Regions from separate parts of the Bacillus marinisedimentorum genome, predicted to be linked through region 2. Evidence: a T-box and tRNA genes for the amino acid it is inferred to sense, from the RefSeq annotation. Region 2 holds a T-box; the other holds one or more tRNA genes.
The links. The T-box of region 2 lies ahead of serS (serine--tRNA ligase). A T-box ahead of a tRNA ligase gene usually reads a tRNA of that ligase, here a tRNA-Ser.
Positions count from the first base shown of each region.

Region 1: it has a tRNA-Ser gene. The T-box ahead of serS (serine--tRNA ligase) is inferred to sense a tRNA for this amino acid. The anticodon was not compared.

Region 1 is NZ_LWBL02000081.1:605-9,994, reverse strand. Features, by position in the region: tRNA gene A4U59_RS20510 (tRNA-Glu) at 1-42, shown strand, start outside; tRNA gene A4U59_RS20505 (tRNA-Val) at 92-167, shown strand; tRNA gene A4U59_RS20500 (tRNA-Met) at 351-427, shown strand; tRNA gene A4U59_RS20495 (tRNA-Asp) at 433-509, shown strand; tRNA gene A4U59_RS20490 (tRNA-Phe) at 702-777, shown strand; tRNA gene A4U59_RS20485 (tRNA-Thr) at 785-860, shown strand; tRNA gene A4U59_RS20480 (tRNA-Tyr) at 870-954, shown strand; tRNA gene A4U59_RS20475 (tRNA-Trp) at 979-1,052, shown strand; tRNA gene A4U59_RS20470 (tRNA-His) at 1,062-1,136, shown strand; tRNA gene A4U59_RS20465 (tRNA-Gln) at 1,160-1,234, shown strand; tRNA gene A4U59_RS20460 (tRNA-Gly) at 1,240-1,314, shown strand; tRNA gene A4U59_RS20455 (tRNA-Cys) at 1,319-1,392, shown strand; tRNA gene A4U59_RS20450 (tRNA-Leu) at 1,404-1,485, shown strand; tRNA gene A4U59_RS20445 (tRNA-Ser) at 1,666-1,757, shown strand; tRNA gene A4U59_RS20440 (tRNA-Leu) at 1,767-1,848, shown strand; gene A4U59_RS20435 (hypothetical protein) at 2,094-2,606, shown strand; tRNA gene A4U59_RS20425 (tRNA-Gly) at 2,925-2,998, shown strand; gene A4U59_RS20420 (B3/B4 domain-containing protein) at 3,146-3,814, opposite strand; gene A4U59_RS20415 (ABC-ATPase domain-containing protein) at 3,899-5,614, shown strand; gene queG (tRNA epoxyqueuosine(34) reductase QueG) at 5,652-6,782, shown strand; gene A4U59_RS20405 (methylated-DNA--[protein]-cysteine S-methyltransferase) at 6,858-7,388, shown strand; gene A4U59_RS20400 (amidase domain-containing protein) at 7,525-8,412, shown strand; gene trmL (tRNA (uridine(34)/cytosine(34)/5-carboxymethylaminomethyluridine(34)-2'-O)-methyltransferase TrmL) at 8,517-8,999, shown strand; gene A4U59_RS20390 (antibiotic biosynthesis monooxygenase family protein) at 9,347-9,390, shown strand, end outside.
Region 2 is NZ_LWBL02000071.1:1,009-9,183, forward strand. Features, by position in the region: gene A4U59_RS19620 (YaaC family protein) at 405-1,400, opposite strand; gene guaB (IMP dehydrogenase) at 1,542-2,996, shown strand; gene A4U59_RS19630 (serine hydrolase) at 3,112-4,455, shown strand; gene pdxS (pyridoxal 5'-phosphate synthase lyase subunit PdxS) at 4,752-5,639, shown strand; gene pdxT (pyridoxal 5'-phosphate synthase glutaminase subunit PdxT) at 5,670-6,260, shown strand; T-box leader at 6,354-6,576, shown strand; gene serS (serine--tRNA ligase) at 6,744-8,024, shown strand.

The DNA of each region.
Region 1 (9,390 bases), on a different contig from region 2:
CCTTTCACGGCGGTAACAGGGGTTCGAATCCCCTAGGGGTCACTGACAGAAGTGAATGCCAGGCATTCCTGGCATATCGCTTCACTATATCGGAGGATTAGCTCAGCTGGGAGAGCACCTGCCTTACAAGCAGGGGGTCGGCAGTTCGATCCTGTCATCCTCCACCATATGCTTTCCAAATCTGAAAGTTTCTATATTATCGCGGGATGGAGCAACGAGCGATACATCTATGAATCCGCTTCGAGTTGTCTCGACGCATCAATCATCCCGGAATAGGCTTGCAGAGGAAGAGACAGTTAGTTTTTAACTGCGTAACTCCAGGATACAAAGTAACACTTTATTCATATCATCGCGGGATGGAGCAGTTCGGTAGCTCGTCGGGCTCATAACCCGAAGGTCGCAGGTTCAAATCCTGCTCCCGCAACCAAATATGGTCCGGTAGTTCAGTTGGTTAGAATGCCTGCCTGTCACGCAGGAGGTCGCGGGTTCGAGTCCCGTCCGGACCGCCATTTTTGAAGTGAAATGGCCGAATGGTTAAGTGCATTACAGTATGGCTCGATAGCTCAGTCACGAGCATCCGCTTCTCTGAGTCCACATCGAGTTGTCTCGACGCATGATCTTCCTTGATTAAACTGGCAGAGGAAGAGACAGGTAACTATGTAAGGCCGAATGATTAAGTAAGTTCATGTACACTACAGTATGGCTCGATAGCTCAGTCGGTAGAGCAGAGGACTGAAAATCCTCGTGTCGGCGGTTCGATTCCGTCTCGAGCCACCATTTGTGTGCCGGTCTAGCTCAATTGGTAGAGCAACTGACTTGTAATCAGTAGGTTGGGGGTTCAAGTCCTCTGGCCGGCACCATTTTCATATGGAGGAGTAGCGAAGTGGCTAAACGCGGCAGACTGTAAATCTGTTCCCTCAGGGTTCGGTGGTTCGAATCCGCCCTCCTCCACCATTTTTTATTCACAAAAGATCATATAGGGGCATAGTTTAACGGTAGAACAGAGGTCTCCAAAACCTCCAGTGTGGGTTCGATTCCTACTGCCCCTGCCAATTAACATGGCGGCTATGGCGAAGTGGTTAACGCATCGGATTGTGGCTCCGACATCATGGGTTCGATTCCCATTAGTCGCCCCATAAAGGATGCAGTAAACTCTTATTGGGCTATAGCCAAGCGGTAAGGCAACGGACTTTGACTCCGTCATGCGCTGGTTCGAATCCAGCTAGCCCAGCCATTATTGCGGAAGTAGTTCAGTGGTAGAACACCACCTTGCCAAGGTGGGGGTCGCGGGTTCGAATCCCGTCTTCCGCTCCATTAAGGCGGTATAGCCAAGTGGTAAGGCAGAGGTCTGCAAAACCTTTATCACCGGTTCAAATCCGGTTACCGCCTCCAATTTTTATTATGCCGGTGTGGCGGAATTGGCAGACGCGCACGACTCAAAATCGTGTTCCTTCTGGAGTGCCGGTTCGACCCCGGCCACCGGTATTGCCCAACAATTCAGTTGTTGTGAAAAAGGATTCTTTCATTAAAGTGAAAGGGTCTTTTTTCATACGATGACTTGTATTGTATCCTTCCTGATCTATTGCACGGAGAGGGCAGACTGAGGATTCAAAAGTTATCAGCATCCATTGTGTGATGGCTGCAAGTTTTTAAATAATAAACCTTGGAGAAGTACCCAAGTGGCTATAAGGGGGCGCACTCGAAATGCGTTAGGGCGGGCAACCGTCGCGTGAGTTCGAATCTCACCTTCTCCGCCATTATACTTTGCCGGCGTGGCGGAATTGGCAGACGCGCACGACTCAAAATCGTGTTCCTTCTGGAGTGCCGGTTCGACCCCGGCCGCCGGTATTAATATCCACAATCGAGACCGCTTATTTTCTGCGGTTCTTCTTTTCCCCGTTTTGATGCGGGGGTTTTTTTATAGCCTAGACTGTCAATCAGTATCAGGGTTTTACTTAATCAAGAAATTGGAGTATATACATTCAGTGACCAAATGTATATTATTGGTATTTGGATGAAAGTCTGTTACTATTTTAATAGAGACTGGTTAGATAGGCCAGACCATAACTTGCCTAAAGAAAGAAGGCTGAAAAATGAAAAAGAAAAGCCTATTCTGGACGATAATCATAAGCATGACAATACTTGCAGTCTCATCTTTCTCAATTTATACAATGATGGCAACTGGCAGCGGGGAAGAGATCGATGAGGGAACAGGAAACAATAACACGGTATCAAAAGAAAAAGTCGAAGAAATTCAGGCCACCATTGGCAAACAGAATCAGGATGTCGGAAGGTTCGTTGCAAAAACACACGATTTTTACAATGAAACACTAGGATACGGTGGGATTAACAGTGTCAATTGGAATGAGCAAAGGGAAATGGCTAGAAATGTAACGGTGAAGACAAAAGAGTTCGTTTCTTCTGTAGGTAGTAAAAACTTAAAGACCGATTTGAAGGATATTCAGCGGATTTCGGAGGCTGTCATGGACGAAGAGCAAAAGAGTCACATTCTGGAGCTTCACCGTTATTTTCATGACCTGGATATCGCTTTGAATAATTACGGCGGGTTTGACAGGATCTGGGGTGTGACAAAGACACTCGACTGATAGGTTGACCCATCAGTTTTTGATTACTGCGATCCTGGCCCAAGGATGAATATCTGATTCGATGCTGCTGCAACGCCTATTTTCGACATTTTTCAGATTTGCCCCTTGAAATATGATTTGAATTTCAATATAATAATAATCATTCCGATGGAAAAACACTTTGCGGGTGTAGTTTAGTGGTAAAACCTCAGCCACGAGGGTTACTTCTTTGAATAAGCTACGAGTTGCCTCGACGCATTAATCATCTCTGAGTAAGCTGGCAGAGGAAGAGGCATGACTGTCGGCAACACAAACAACTTTATATATCTGATTAATTATGCGGGTGTAGTTTAGTGGTAAAACCTCAGCCTTCCAAGCTGATGTCGTGGGTTCGATTCCCATCACCCGCTCCATTCTAAATTTTTATACTTAAACCTTGTGACTAACGCAGTGTTTCGTTTTTAATGAAGCATTGCGTTTTTTAATGTGCGTAGGAGCATTACATTATAGAGGAATAAAATGACCTGCTTGCCAATAGTGCAAGCAGGCGGAGAGCCAGTTTATTCAATCACTCTTGTTTCTCTTGTGCCTCCGTGGACCTGAGTGAACATTTTGCCGGCGGCTTCGAGCAGTTGTGCTGCTTCGTCACGATTCATGGACGGCCTCAGATAAAACAGCTGAAGGGCGTTTGCTGTTTCTTTTGTGACGGCTGTTCTAGCAGAATCGGTGATCGGGCTTCCGAAAGAGCCGGTGTCATCCCTTGAGAGGAGTTTGTCCTGCATGTTCATATCACGTCCGTTCAAGGCTTTGTATTGATCCTCACCGGTTCCGATATCAATCGTCACATCGCCGGCAAGCTTATCCATGTCATAGATGCCGACCGGGATTTCATATTGCAGGGAAAAGAAGTTGTTGATATCGGCTGCAGAATGGATGAGCGGAATGGTATCCTTTTTTTTCAGGCGGCGGTAGAGCGCTTCGGCAGAGTGCCTGTATCGGGACGGGTCCGTTCCTGCCTGCTTGAACACTTGCCGCCATTCATGAATGCCGGGAAAGTCGTTTATTTGTTTGACATCCAGGTCGAGCTGCAGGGATTCCTGATACAGCTGCAGCCTTCCTTTTATCATTTGAGGTGCATCATCAATCACGATATCATGATAGGTAATGCAGCCTATTTTGAAATCGGGAATATGTTCTTTCACTTTAGGCGAGATTGAAACATTGGGCATTGTGCGTTCCTCCTATAGGCTCTTTTAATCAGTGTAGCATATGGAAGCACTGCACTTGAAATAGATTGACAGAGGTGATGGATGATGGAAAAACTGCGGCATTTGCTGCGGAAGATTGATGGTAAGGGTTATAAGGCATATAAAGACATTCAGGGGACTTATACCTTCGGCAGCTGGAGGCTTGCTGTAGATTATGTCCAGGGTGATCCGTTTGCCTCCCCTTCAAAAATCCGTGTACTGGTCCCGCGTAAGAATGCGGGTTATGAGGCAAGCTGGGATGACACAAAACACCGGAAGATCCGAACAGAAGATTTTATTGCGCGGCTTGCTGCCAGGGAAATCAGGAAGAAAGGCGGCAAGGGTGCAGGCGGGACAGGGAAGAGCGGATTGATTATGATTGATGCACCGGGCCAGGAAGTGTTAGAGCGGACTGCTGTGTCCATAAATGATAAAGAGATTGGGCTTTGCCTTTCCATCGGGCTTCCCGCCCGCGGTCGGCGGGTGCTCGGCAAACAGGCAGAGCAATTGTTTTTTGAAGAAATCCCTGCGATTTTACAGGGAAGCATCTTTAATATTGATACAAGTGAACTCTCCCGTGCACATCGGCTCGCTGACCAGCAGGGGGCAATCCGGGGTTATATGAAGGAAAACGGAATCATTTCATTTATTGCCGATGGTGCCGTACTTCCGCGCGAGAGCGGAGTGAGCAGCCGGCCGCTGAGGGAAGGGAAAGTTGTTCCGTTTGTGAGTCCTGCAAGCATGTCAGTGGAGATACAGGTCCCTCATAAGGAAGATCCTGTCACGGGGATGGCGGTGAAAGAGGGAATCACCGTCATCGCCGGCGGAGGATACCATGGAAAAAGTACCCTCTTGAAGGCGATCGAGCTTGGCGTTTATGATCATATTGAAGGTGATGGAAGAGAGTTTGTCCTCAGCCATCCCGATGCTGTGAAAGTGAGGGCTGAAGACGGGCGGAAGATAACGGGAGTTAATATTTCACCGTTCATTAATAACCTTCCTTACGAGAAAAACACCCATTCGTTTACGACCGAAAATGCGAGCGGAAGCACTTCTCAGGCCGCTAATATAATGGAAGGTATGGAATCCAGGGCATCGGTCCTATTGATTGATGAAGATACAAGTGCCACCAACTTTATGATCAGGGACGCAAGAATGCAGGCGCTCGTTGCAAAAGAGAAGGAACCTATCACGCCTTTTATCGATCGGGTCAAGCACCTGTATGAAGAGCGGAACATCTCGACTATCCTTGTCATGGGCGGTTCGGGGGATTATTTCGATGTTGCCGATAAAGTTATCCGGATGGAAGAGTATATACCTGCAGACGTGACAGCCGAGGCCCGGGACATTGCCAGGAAAATCGAATTTAAGCGAGAGAGCGAAGCAGGCGGGAGCTTTACTGCTATCAGTGAGCGCATTCCGCTGCCGCAAAGCCTTGACAGCAGAAAAGGCAAGAAATCGAAAGTGACAGCAAGGGGTTTATCGTCGATCCAGTATGGAAGGAGCGACATTCAGCTTCAATATGTAGAACAGCTTGTTGATCAAAGCCAGACAAGGATGATAGCGGAAATCTTATTTTTTCTGGAAAGAGAAAAAAGATTAAGCCGGCAAGAAGCAGCAATCCCCGCTTTACTTGATTTCATTGAAGAAAAGATGGACAATGAGGGGCCCGGCTCCTTTACGTTATCCAAAGGGCAGCATCCGGGCGATCTGGCCAGGCCGCGCCGGCATGAAATCGCCGCTGCGCTGAACAGGCTTCGGACACTTGGAATCAAAAAGTAAGCTGTCCGCCCATTTTTAAGAAAAAGAGGTGAAATCCATGAATACCGCCCAGCTCAAAGAAGAGATAATCGCATATAGTAAAACAATCGGCATTGACAAAATCGGCTTTGCAAGTGCTGACACCTTTCAAACGCTGAAGGGGAGGCTTGAAAACCAGCAGGAATTGGGGTACCAGTCCGGTTTTGAAGAACCTGACATCGAGAAGAGGACCAATCCGGAGCTGCTGGTGCCGCAGGCAAAATCAATCATCTCGATTGCACTTGCCTACCCCTCCAAAATGAAGGACGCTCCGCGGAGCACAAAGGAAAAACGGCGCGGTTTGTTTGCCCGGGCTTCCTGGGGACTGGACTATCATGATGTCCTGAGGGACCGCCTGCAAAAGCTCGAAGCCTTCATTTTGGAAAAAGTACCGGAAGCAAAGGTGAAATCAATGGTTGATACCGGCGAACTTTCCGACCGTGCCGCAGCGGAACGGGCAGGGATTGGCTGGAGCGGGAAAAACACCTCCATCATAACTCCCGAGCTAGGCTCATATGTTTACCTTGGTGAAATGATTACGACCATCCCTTTTGAACCGGATACACCTATTGAAGACAGATGCGGCACCTGCAATAAGTGCATTGATGCTTGCCCGACCGGGGCAATTGTCCAGGGGGGGCAGCTTGACTCAAGCAAATGCATCGCTTTTTTGACGCAAACGAAAGGCTTCCTGGCAGATGAGTACCGCGATAAAATTGGAAATCGAGTTTATGGATGCGATACGTGCCAACTCGTTTGCCCGGAAAATAAAAAAGTGGATTTTCATTTCCACCCGGAGATGGAACCGGATCCGGAGGTTGTGAAACCGGAGCTTAAACCGCTTCTCAGCATTTCCAACCGGGAGTTCAAAGAAAAATTCGGTCCCATTGCAGGATCGTGGCGCGGAAAGAAACCGATTCAGCGAAATGCCATTATTGCTCTTGCCCACTACAGGGATGAATCAGCGGTACCTGATTTAAAGCGCCTCGTTAAAGAAGACCCCAGGCCGGTGATTAGAGGCACTGCTGCCTGGGCCCTAGGAAAAATAGGCAGTGAAGATGCCGAAAAGTTTCTTATACAGGCGAAAAAGCGAGAAAACGATGAAAAAGTAATGGAAGAAATCGATAAAGGACTGGAAATGCTTAAATAAGCTCTGTTTTACGCTTCGTAATTATTGTCTTTTTTCTGTAAGATATTGAAAAAGTAATGGAAAAGAAGGGATAGGATGACAGGAAAGCCAACCCTCTATTTCGATGAAATGGAAAGCCCGATGGGAGCAGTCACTATTGTTTCCACTGAAAAGGGAATTTGTAAAATTCATTTCGGAGACAGTGAGAGTGCGCTGCCTCTTTTATCCGCCTGGTCCAAAAAAGTGTTTTACACAGTTGAGCTGGAGCAGAATGCAGAAATGCTTTTCGATGCGCAAAGCCAGCTCAGCGACTATTTCGCCGGCATAAGAAAAGAGTTTCAGCTTCCGCTGGATTTCCAGGGGACACCTTTTCAGAAAAAGGTATGGAGCGAGCTCTTACGGATTGAATACGGTGAAACCCGGTCATACAAAGACATTGCACAGGCTGTAAATGCACCAAGGGCTGTCAGGGCTGTAGGCAATGCTGTGAACCGAAACCCTTTGCCAATTATCATTCCATGCCACCGGATCATCGGGAGCAACGGTGAGCTAGTCGGCTACAACGGCGGATTGGAAAAGAAGCAGCAGCTCCTCCAAATTGAAGATGCTCTCGAAAAAATCAGTTAGAAGTGCCAAACGGCGCTTTTTTTTTGCCTGCTAAGGATTGCCCATAAGCTCTATTTCTTGCTTTTTCCATAGGTGCACGCCCCTGTTTTTATCTGCATATGTATATCTTAAAATAAATTCAGGGGAGAACTGCCTGATGGATTGGCTGCATGAGTTGAAAAAGAACTGGAAAACGCAGGTTCATGAATTTGCAGGAACGGAGGAGAACAAAGTATTTCCTGCACAAAAGCTGGAAGGAACTGAACGCAGGCTAAGGCTGCTGGAAAACAGGGTAGCAGAAATTGTGAAGGCAAAGACGACCGGTGAAATTTACAGCCTGCTCCGTTATGAAGAAAGTGAGATTATCCAATATGCTTTGCACCATGAATATTTGCTTAAACAAAAAGAACATCTATATATAGAAGAAGAAATAGAACATCGCGAAGCCGAATTCAAAAGCGGGAAATTGAAGTCGGACCGGGCGGTGATCGAGCAGCAGCCAGAAGAGCCGCCTTCCATCGATTGGAGTGAAAGCGGGAACGAAGAGAGATCTCCTTTTTATTATGACAGGCTGGCTGCGGTGAAATATGCTGAACGATGGTGGAACAGTTATAATCCCAATTTTAAAAAGTTCGATGTCGATTGCACCAACTTTATATCACAGTGCCTGTATGCGGGAGGAGCGCCAATGAGCGGGTACCCGAACCGAAGCAAGGGATGGTGGTACCGGAACAATAATTGGAGTTATTCCTGGGCTGTTGCTCATTCGCTCCGCTGGTACTTGAGCGGCGCAAAAACAGGACTGCGGGGGAAGGAAATGGCATCAGCAGATCTTCTGCAGCCTGGTGATGTGATCTGCTATGATTTTGAAGGTGACGGCAAATGGGACCATAATACGATTGTTGTAGCGAAGGATGCTGCCGGAATGCCGCTTGTAAATGCCCATACGAATAACAGCCGCATGCGGTATTGGTCCTATGAAGATTCAGCCGCCTGGACTCCGAATATCCAGTATAAATTCTTTCACATTGTCGATGATAGTTGAACCATCCGGAGGTTCAATTTGCAGGCGAAAGGCCGATTTCTATAAAAAAGGTGCCGCATGCTATAATAGGAAAAGTACAAACCTATTTATAAGTTCTGTTTGAGGTGACAACTGTGGGAATTCATATTGTGCTTTTCCAGCCGCTGATCCCGGCGAATACAGGAAACATTGCAAGGACGTGTGCAGGAACCGGTATATCACTGCATCTTGTCAGGCCGCTTGGGTTTTCAACTGATGATAAAATGCTGAAAAGGGCCGGTCTCGATTACTGGGAGCATGTTGATATCCATTACCATGACTCGTTGGATGAGCTGTTCCAGGCATACAGCAGCGGCAATTTTTACTTTATAACAAAGTTCGGCAAGAATGTGTTTACGGATGCGGACTTCAGCAATTCGGATCAGGAACTCTTTTTCGTGTTCGGCCGGGAAACAACCGGACTGCCTGATGAAATTCCGGAAAAATATCCGGACCAGTGCCTGCGGCTGCCGATGACAGGCAATATCCGCTCGCTCAACCTTTCGAACACAGCAGCCATTATTGCATATGAGGCTTTGAGACAGCAGCGCTTCCCGGGCCTTTCCTGAGAAATAAAAAACGACCTGATGACAGGTCGTTTTTTCATGGCATAATACGCCGCTTCCCGGCGCCTTGCGCATTTCTTTCTATTATCGGTTTGATCCTGGACGGTCATTATAGCCTGCTGTGAAGATGGCGGCCAGAAATGCCAGGATGACACCGAGAATAAGTAAAAAGCTCATGGATGAGTTCCTCCTTCTTTCTCCAAACTTGCCGCAGACAATTTGCAGAAAAGCTATTTTTATTATAGCCCATTTTTCCCTATCATGTGAATGAAAAGCGCCAAAAAATTTTGGTGTGCCGGATTGTTTCGTTATAATGAAAAAAGAAAACTATTTCCTGGGAGGGATTATGGATGTATGTTGTGATGAATGAACTTAATATCCCGAAAGAAATGAA
Region 2 (8,175 bases):
GACTCGCTTTCCGCGGGTCGGGCGGTGTGCCTTCACATCACTGGCGCTCTGGCGGGGTCTCCCCTGTCCCGCTGTTCCCGCAGGACAATTGAACAAGCTTTCTCGAATCAGCTACCGCACGAAGGAAATGAGGAGCATTTACGAGGAGTCGAGCCCCTTTGGCCCCAATCAACTGGTGCGTGAAAAGAAGTGCCAGTTTTCAATACTTTTCCTTTAAAGTAATTACAATTGAGTGGATTAGAACGGAAGGCATGCCGAACGCCCTGCGGCAAAGAAGACACTGTGAATGCGACCGGAGGGAAGCAGGAAAGGATAAGATTCAGGAAATCAAAACAAAACTCCTAACTATACCCCGTTGAATAGGTGCTTTTTGAATTTTAATAGTAAACAGCCGTTCTTTTTTATTAGTGCCGTTCTTCCTGTCCTGCAAGTGAAAAATTCTTCTGGTCGAGTAAAAACTCAAAAATGAGAAAGGGCACTTTGTTGGCTGTCAGCGATAGAAATTGCTGGATGAACGGGAAATCACTGGTTTCAAAGTTATGAAGCAGTTCATTCCACCATTCTGTTTCATACCTGCAGATCATGCTCAGGTTATACAGAATCAGGTAGTGGATAAGAAGTTCGGGAAACGGTTCATACAACGGCTTTTCTGTTCCGATGTGCATGGTATGCATATCAAAGTTATACATAAATGGATGGGAGGCATACCGCTTTACAGGAGTTTGGCAATTAATGCGAATCGAGTCGTTTTCAGGAGAGTATTGGACGTCGGTTTTTTTGGTCATTTGTTTTTGTAGAAAGGAACTGAACCGACCGGCAGTCATCTTTAAATCATCCAAAATCGCAGCTGGTATGTAATACTCTGTATCAAAGGCTGAACCTATTAAATACTGATGGGGTTTATTTTTCTGGAAAAGAAACAAATCGCTTAACTCCGGCAGCCTTCTCAATAGTTGTCCCATGGTATACTTCTCACCTTCTAAATGTTTCATGTGAAACATTTTGTCGGAAAAATGAGTGAACAGGCCTTCTTTTTGGATTTTCACTTCATCTTCGAGAAATACATAGTTTTTCTTTTTGCGCTTTCGTGTCGAAACGCCGTGAGCGAGAACACTTGAAGATGCAGGATAAAAAGGATCGGAAAGCAGGACGCATGCCTTTATCAAATGCACCATTCCGTAGAACAGCAGGACAGGCTGGATGGAGAGCGGCGCAATTTTAGCCTGCTCGTAATAGGTTCTTCCATGCTGCAGATAATAAATGAAGGTATAGCAATTATCGTAACTTAATGATACCGTGTCTTTGCGGTTCTCCCATTCATAATATCGCTGCAAAAAAATTTGGGAGTTTGCTGCGGATTGAAAAACTGAATATGATTTCCATATATTTTTTCGATCCAACAATTGAATCCTCCCCCCTAACATGTCTGACCTATTCTGAATAATTAAACTTATTTAACCTTTCTTGACAGTAGTTTAACCAATTGATAAGCTACTAATAATATTTTCAGGAAATAATTAAAGGAGAGGGCTGATCGGGTAATGTGGGAGAAGAAGTTCTCAAAAGAAGGACTTACGTTTGATGATGTGTTGCTTGTGCCAGCCGAGTCTGAAGTACTGCCTCGGGATGTAAGTATCCGAACGGAATTGAGTGAAACATTGGTTTTGAACATCCCGTTTATCAGTGCGGGAATGGACACTGTCACGGAAGCGAAAATGGCCATTGCCATGGCTAGACAGGGCGGTCTTGGTGTCATTCACAAAAACATGTCCATTGAAGAACAGGCTGAGCAAGTTGATCGGGTAAAACGCTCGGAAAGCGGGGTTATTACAAACCCATTTTTCCTTACTCCCGAACATCAGGTTTTTGATGCGGAACATTTGATGGGCAAGTATCGGATTTCCGGAGTGCCGATCGTGAACAATGTAGAGGAACGGAAACTTTGCGGCATTTTGACGAACCGTGATCTGCGTTTCATCCAGGATTATTCCATCCAAATCGCAGATGTGATGACGAAAGAAAACCTTGTAACGGCTTCTGTCGGCACGACGCTTGAGGAAGCGGAAAAAATTCTCCAGCAGTATAAAATCGAAAAGCTTCCGCTCGTTGATGATGAAGGCGTATTAAAAGGCTTGATTACAATTAAGGATATCGAGAAAGTAATCGAATTTCCGAATGCGGCCAAAGACAAACAGGGACGATTACTAGCAGCAGCTGCACTGGGTGTCACTGCGGATGCGATGCTTCGTGCCGAGAAGCTTGTTGAAGCTGGAGTCGATGCGCTTGTTATTGATACTGCCCACGGCCATTCACGCGGTGTCCTCAATCAAGTGGCGGAACTTCGCGCCAAATATCCTGATCTGGATATTATTGCCGGAAACGTCGCAACGCCGGAAGGAACCCGGGCCCTTATTGAAGCGGGTGCCAATATCGTAAAGGTCGGCATCGGTCCCGGATCCATCTGTACAACAAGGGTTGTTGCGGGTGTAGGGGTTCCTCAGATTACTGCGGTTTACGATTGTGCAACAGAGGCACGGAAACACGGCGTCCCGGTTATTGCGGACGGCGGCATCAAGTATTCAGGGGATATTGTAAAAGCACTTGCAGCCGGAGGCAATGCAGTCATGCTCGGCAGCCTGTTTGCCGGAGTTGAGGAAAGCCCGGGCGAGACGGAAATTTTCCAGGGAAGGCAGTTCAAAGTCTATCGCGGCATGGGATCGATCGCTTCCATGGAACGCGGCAGTAAAGACCGTTATTTCCAGGAAAATAATCAAAAATTCGTACCGGAAGGAATCGAGGGCCGTGTCGCTTATAAAGGACCGCTTGCTGATTCCATTTACCAGCTGCTTGGCGGTCTCCGTTCCGGAATGGGATATTGTGGAACAAAAGACCTGCGCGAAAACGGTAAATTCGTCCGTATTACAAACGCAGGTTTGCGGGAAAGTCATCCGCATGATGTCCAAATCACAAAAGAAGCGCCGAATTACTCGGTCTAATTTCGCATTTTTTCCAATAGAGCATGAGGAACTTCCTCATGCTCTATTTTTTTGTCGATTTCTGTGATAAAATTACGTTTGTTGAATTAAAAGCTAAAGGGGAACGAATATACAAATGCGAACAAAGCAATCGTTTATTTTGAGTTTGATAACAATTTTCATGTTAAGTATAGTTTTTGGAAGTGCTGCACCAGCCAAGGCAGCAGGTGAGCTTGAACTTAGTGCCGAATCAGCTATCCTTGTCGATGCTGCTTCCGGAAAAATCCTTTATGAAAAGGATGCGGATAAACCGCTGCCGCCGGCAAGTATGACAAAAATGATGACAGAATATCTTGTTCGTGATGCGATTGAAAAAAATCAAATTGAATGGGACCAGAAAACGAGCATAAGCCAGTATGCTCATGAAATTTCCCAGAATACAGACTTATCGAATGTTCCGCTCAGGATTGAAGAGAAATATAGTGTCCGTGAACTTTATGAAGCGATGGCGATTTATTCAGCGAATGGCGCGACGATTGCCCTTGCTGAACTAGTGGCCGGCAGTGAAAGCAATTTTGTGAAGATGATGAATGAAAAAGGTAAGGAAATGGATCTTGGTGACTTCAAATTTGTCAATACGACAGGTTTGAATAACTCCGATTTGCTTGGTAATCATCCGGAAGGAACGCGTCCTGATGAGGAAACCATGATTACTGCCAGAGGGACAGCGAAGCTTGCCTACCACTTGATCAAGGATTATCCCGATGTGATTGAGATTGCGAGTATCCCGATTAAAAAGTTCCGTGATGGAACAGATGATATGACAAAAATGGACAACTGGAACTGGATGATTCCCGGATCGATTGAACCACAGTTTGATTATGAAGGTGTCGATGGTATTAAAACTGGTTCCACGAGCCTGGCGGGATACTCATTTACAAGTACCGCAAAACGGGACGGTATGAGGCTTATTTCCGTAGTCATGAAGACGTCTTCCTATAGTGAAAGGTTCACCCAGACCAAAAAACTTCTGGATTACGGATTCAGCGGCTTCGATTCAAAAGAGCTGTTTCCAGCCGGGTATCAGATAAAAGGAAAATCAGAGGTGCCAGTTGTAAAAGGAAAAGAGAACAATGTTAAAGTGGAAGCCGAAAAGGCCCTTACCTCTGTTATCCGTAAGGGTGAAGACGATAAATACAGTGCTGAGTATGCTCTAAACGAAGACAAACTGACAGAAGAAGGCGAATTGACAGCTCCGCTTGAAGAAGGAGAAAAAGTAGGCAAGGTTGTGCTGAAGTATTCGGGTGAAAATGATTACGGTTATTTGACGAAAAAAGGTTCAGCAAATGAGTCTGTGCCGCTTGTCACGACAGAAAGCGTTGAAAAAGCAAACTGGTTTGCCCTTGCAATGAGGGGAGTCGGCGGGTTTTTCGGTGATATTTGGTCAAGTGCTGCAGATACTGTAAAAGGCTGGTTTTAAATGGAATCCCCCGCTAAGCGGGGGATTTTTCAATGGGTAAGAAAGTATAGGTTTTTCAAGGAAGATTATTGTCCAGCTGCGAGCCCTAGCGGCTACCGACATAAGCATACGCCTTGCGCTTTTCTTGTTTTAATACAAGGTCCTTATAGGATGAGGAGACAAACTTTGTATAAAAAAATAGGATTTTTGGACAATTTGAGTTAAAATAAATATCAAGTGAATTCGTCGGGCAGGATAATTCCTGTAAAAATCAGACGTGGAAATTCAACATCATCTACATATAGGGGGAATTATAGATGTCTCAATCAACAGGTACTGACCGCGTAAAACGCGGAATGGCAGAGATGCAAAAAGGCGGCGTCATCATGGACGTAGTCAATGCAGAACAGGCGAAAATTGCTGAAGAAGCCGGTGCTGTGGCAGTCATGGCGCTTGAGCGTGTTCCGGCCGATATTCGTGCCGCCGGCGGTGTAGCCCGTATGGCAGATCCGCGAATTATTGAAGAAGTCATGAATGCCGTATCCATTCCGGTTATGGCGAAGTCCCGTATCGGGCATGTTGTCGAAGCCCGCGTACTCGAAGCTATGGGTGTAGATTATATTGATGAAAGTGAAGTGCTTACGCCAGCTGATGAAGTGTACCATACCAATAAGCGTGATTTCACTGTTCCATTTGTCTGCGGCTGCCGCGACATTGGCGAAGCGACACGCCGAATTGCCGAAGGTGCTTCCATGCTCCGTACGAAAGGTGAGCCGGGAACAGGCAATATCGTTGAAGCGGTCCGCCATATGCGTATGGTTCAGGGGCAAATCCGAAAAGTTGCCAATATGAGTGAAGATGAATTGATGACTGAAGCGAAAAACCTTGGTGCTCCTTATGAGCTTATGCTTCAAATCCATCGTGAAGGAAAGCTGCCGGTCGTCAACTTTGCCGCCGGCGGAATCGCAACACCTGCCGATGCAGCATTAATGATGCAGCTTGGTGCTGACGGCGTATTTGTGGGATCAGGCATTTTCAAATCCGACAAGCCGGAAAAGTTTGCCCGTGCGATTGTTGAAGCGACTACCCATTATGAAGATTATAAACTGATCGGAGAACTTTCCAAAGGGCTTGGAACAGCGATGCAGGGCATCGAAATCTCTTCCCTTCTGCCAGAGCAGCGCATGCAGGAGCGCGGCTGGTAATTTAACAGCTTGTATAAAGGAGACAGCAAGATGGCTAAAATAGGTGTACTCGGGCTTCAGGGCGCTGTACGTGAGCATGTTCGTTCCCTTGAAGCATCCGGCGCAGAAGCGATCGTCGTAAAACGTGTCGAACAATTGGACGGCCTTGACGGACTGATCGTTCCCGGCGGGGAAAGTACGACAATGCGCCGGTTGATTGATAAATATCAGTTTCTTGAACCGCTGAAGCAATTTGGCGAGAACGGCAAGCCGATCTTCGGCACATGTGCAGGCCTTATTTTGCTGGCAAAAGACATTGCCGGCCAGGATTACGCCCATCTTGAATTGATGGATATGAAGGTCGAACGGAACGCATTCGGACGTCAGCGTGAAAGCTTTGAAGCAGAACTTATGATTGAAGGAGTTGCCGATGACTATATCGGTGTCTTCATCCGTGCTCCATATGTTCTTGAAGTCGGCAGCGAGGTTGATGTGCTTTCCAAGCATAATGACAGAATTGTAGCGGTCAGACAGGGACATTATTTGGCCTGTTCCTTCCATCCGGAATTGACCGATGATCATCGCTTCACCGCATACTTCGTGAAGATGGTCGAAGAAGCTAAAGAAAAACAATCTGTATAAAATGGCCGGATGGCTGCTTAACATGCTGTTTTAATGAAAATGTTGCATTTTTGTGCCGATTGTAGTACATTATGAAATACAAATTATAAGCGAACGAAAGCGATGAGGGGAATCAGTAACAGCTGTAGTTTTTTTACAGAGAGCCGGTGGCTGGTGCAAACCGGTAAAAATACACTGTGAATCCGTCCCTGAGCAAAAATGCTGAATCATGAGTAGGCATTTTCGGCAATTCCAGCCGTTATCAAAAGCCAGAGAGGGAGGCATTCATATGCCTTCAATCAGGGTGGCAACGCGGGAATACACTCCCGTCCCTTTTACCATAGGGACGGGAGTTTTTTGTTTGTAGGCTGGGTTTGTTAATAAGACAGGGGAATCAGCGGAATCCCGCAGGAACTCGGCCGAAGGATCATCTTTTGAGCCCTTTATAACAACAAGTAGATCTGACATACCCTTTTGTAAAAGAACGAAAAGGAGGAAGGAATCATGCTCGATATCAAATTTGTAAGAGCGAACTTTGAAGACATCAAGCACAAACTGAAGCACAGGGGGGAAGACCTCTCCAATTTCGACCGATTCCCTGAGCTGGATGAAAAACGCCGGAAATTGATTCAGGAAACCGAAGAATTGAAGAGCAAGCGAAATGAGGTATCCAAGCAAATTTCTGTCATGAAACGGGAGAAAAAAGATGCGGATGACCTGATTGCCGAAATGCGGGAAGTCGGGGATGCTGTCAAAAAACTGGATGAAGAACTGCGTCAGGTTGAAGAGAAATTGGAAATGATCATGCTGACCGTTCCGAACATCCCTCACGAATCCGTGCCGGTTGGGGATAGTGAAGATGAAAATGTCACTGTCCGTACATGGGGAGAGGTCCGCGAGTTTGATTTTGAAGCGCAACCGCACTGGGATATTGCCGGTGAGCTTGACATCCTCGACTTTGAACGTGCATCTAAAGTGACGGGAAGCCGCTTTGTCTTTTATAAGGGACTTGGGGCCAGGCTGGAGCGGGCCCTGCTGAATTTCATGATGGATCTGCATCATGATGAACACGGTTATGAGGAAATGCTGCCGCCTTACATGGTAAATAGGGCAAGCATGACCGGAACAGGCCAGCTGCCGAAGTTTGAAGAGGACGCCTTCAAAATCCGTGAGGAAGATTATTTTCTTATTCCGACAGCTGAGGTCCCAGTCACGAACTATCACCGTGATGAGATTCTTGATGCTGGAGATTTACCGAAAAACTATGTCGCATACAGCGCCTGTTTCCGTTCTGAAGCAGGTTCAGCGGGCCGTGATACGCGCGGATTAATCCGACAGCACCAGTTCAATAAAGTGGAACTTGTCCGCTTTGTGAAACCGGAAGATTCCTACGCGGCGCTTGAGGAGCTGACAGGGCATGCTGAAAAAGTGCTGCAGCTTTTGAAGCTTCCATATCGGGTCATGAGCATGTGCACAGCTGATCTTGGATTCACGGCGGCAAAGAAATATGATATCGAGGTATGGATTCCTAGCTATGAAACATACCGTGAAATCTCTTCTTGCAGCAACTTCGAAAGCTTCCAGGCAAGACGCGCGAATATCCGCTATCGTCCGGAAGCAAACGCAAAGCCGGAGCATGTCCACACTCTGAATGGATCCGGACTTGCGATCGGCCGTACGGTTGCCGCCATTCTGGAAAATTATCAGCAGGAAGACGGAAGTGTCGTCATTCCAGAAGTCCTTCGCCCTTATATGGGGAATAAAGAAGTGATTCAAAAGGGATAATGATTAGGAGGGGGACTTCCCCCTCCTTTCTCTTTAAAAAGAAACTCATGTATGAATAAGTCCAGGACCTCTCTTCGACGCTGCATAGCGGTCTGTTTGCAGAAACTTGCCAGGCATTTATGCTCCTGGGTTGTTGACATCGTGAATTACC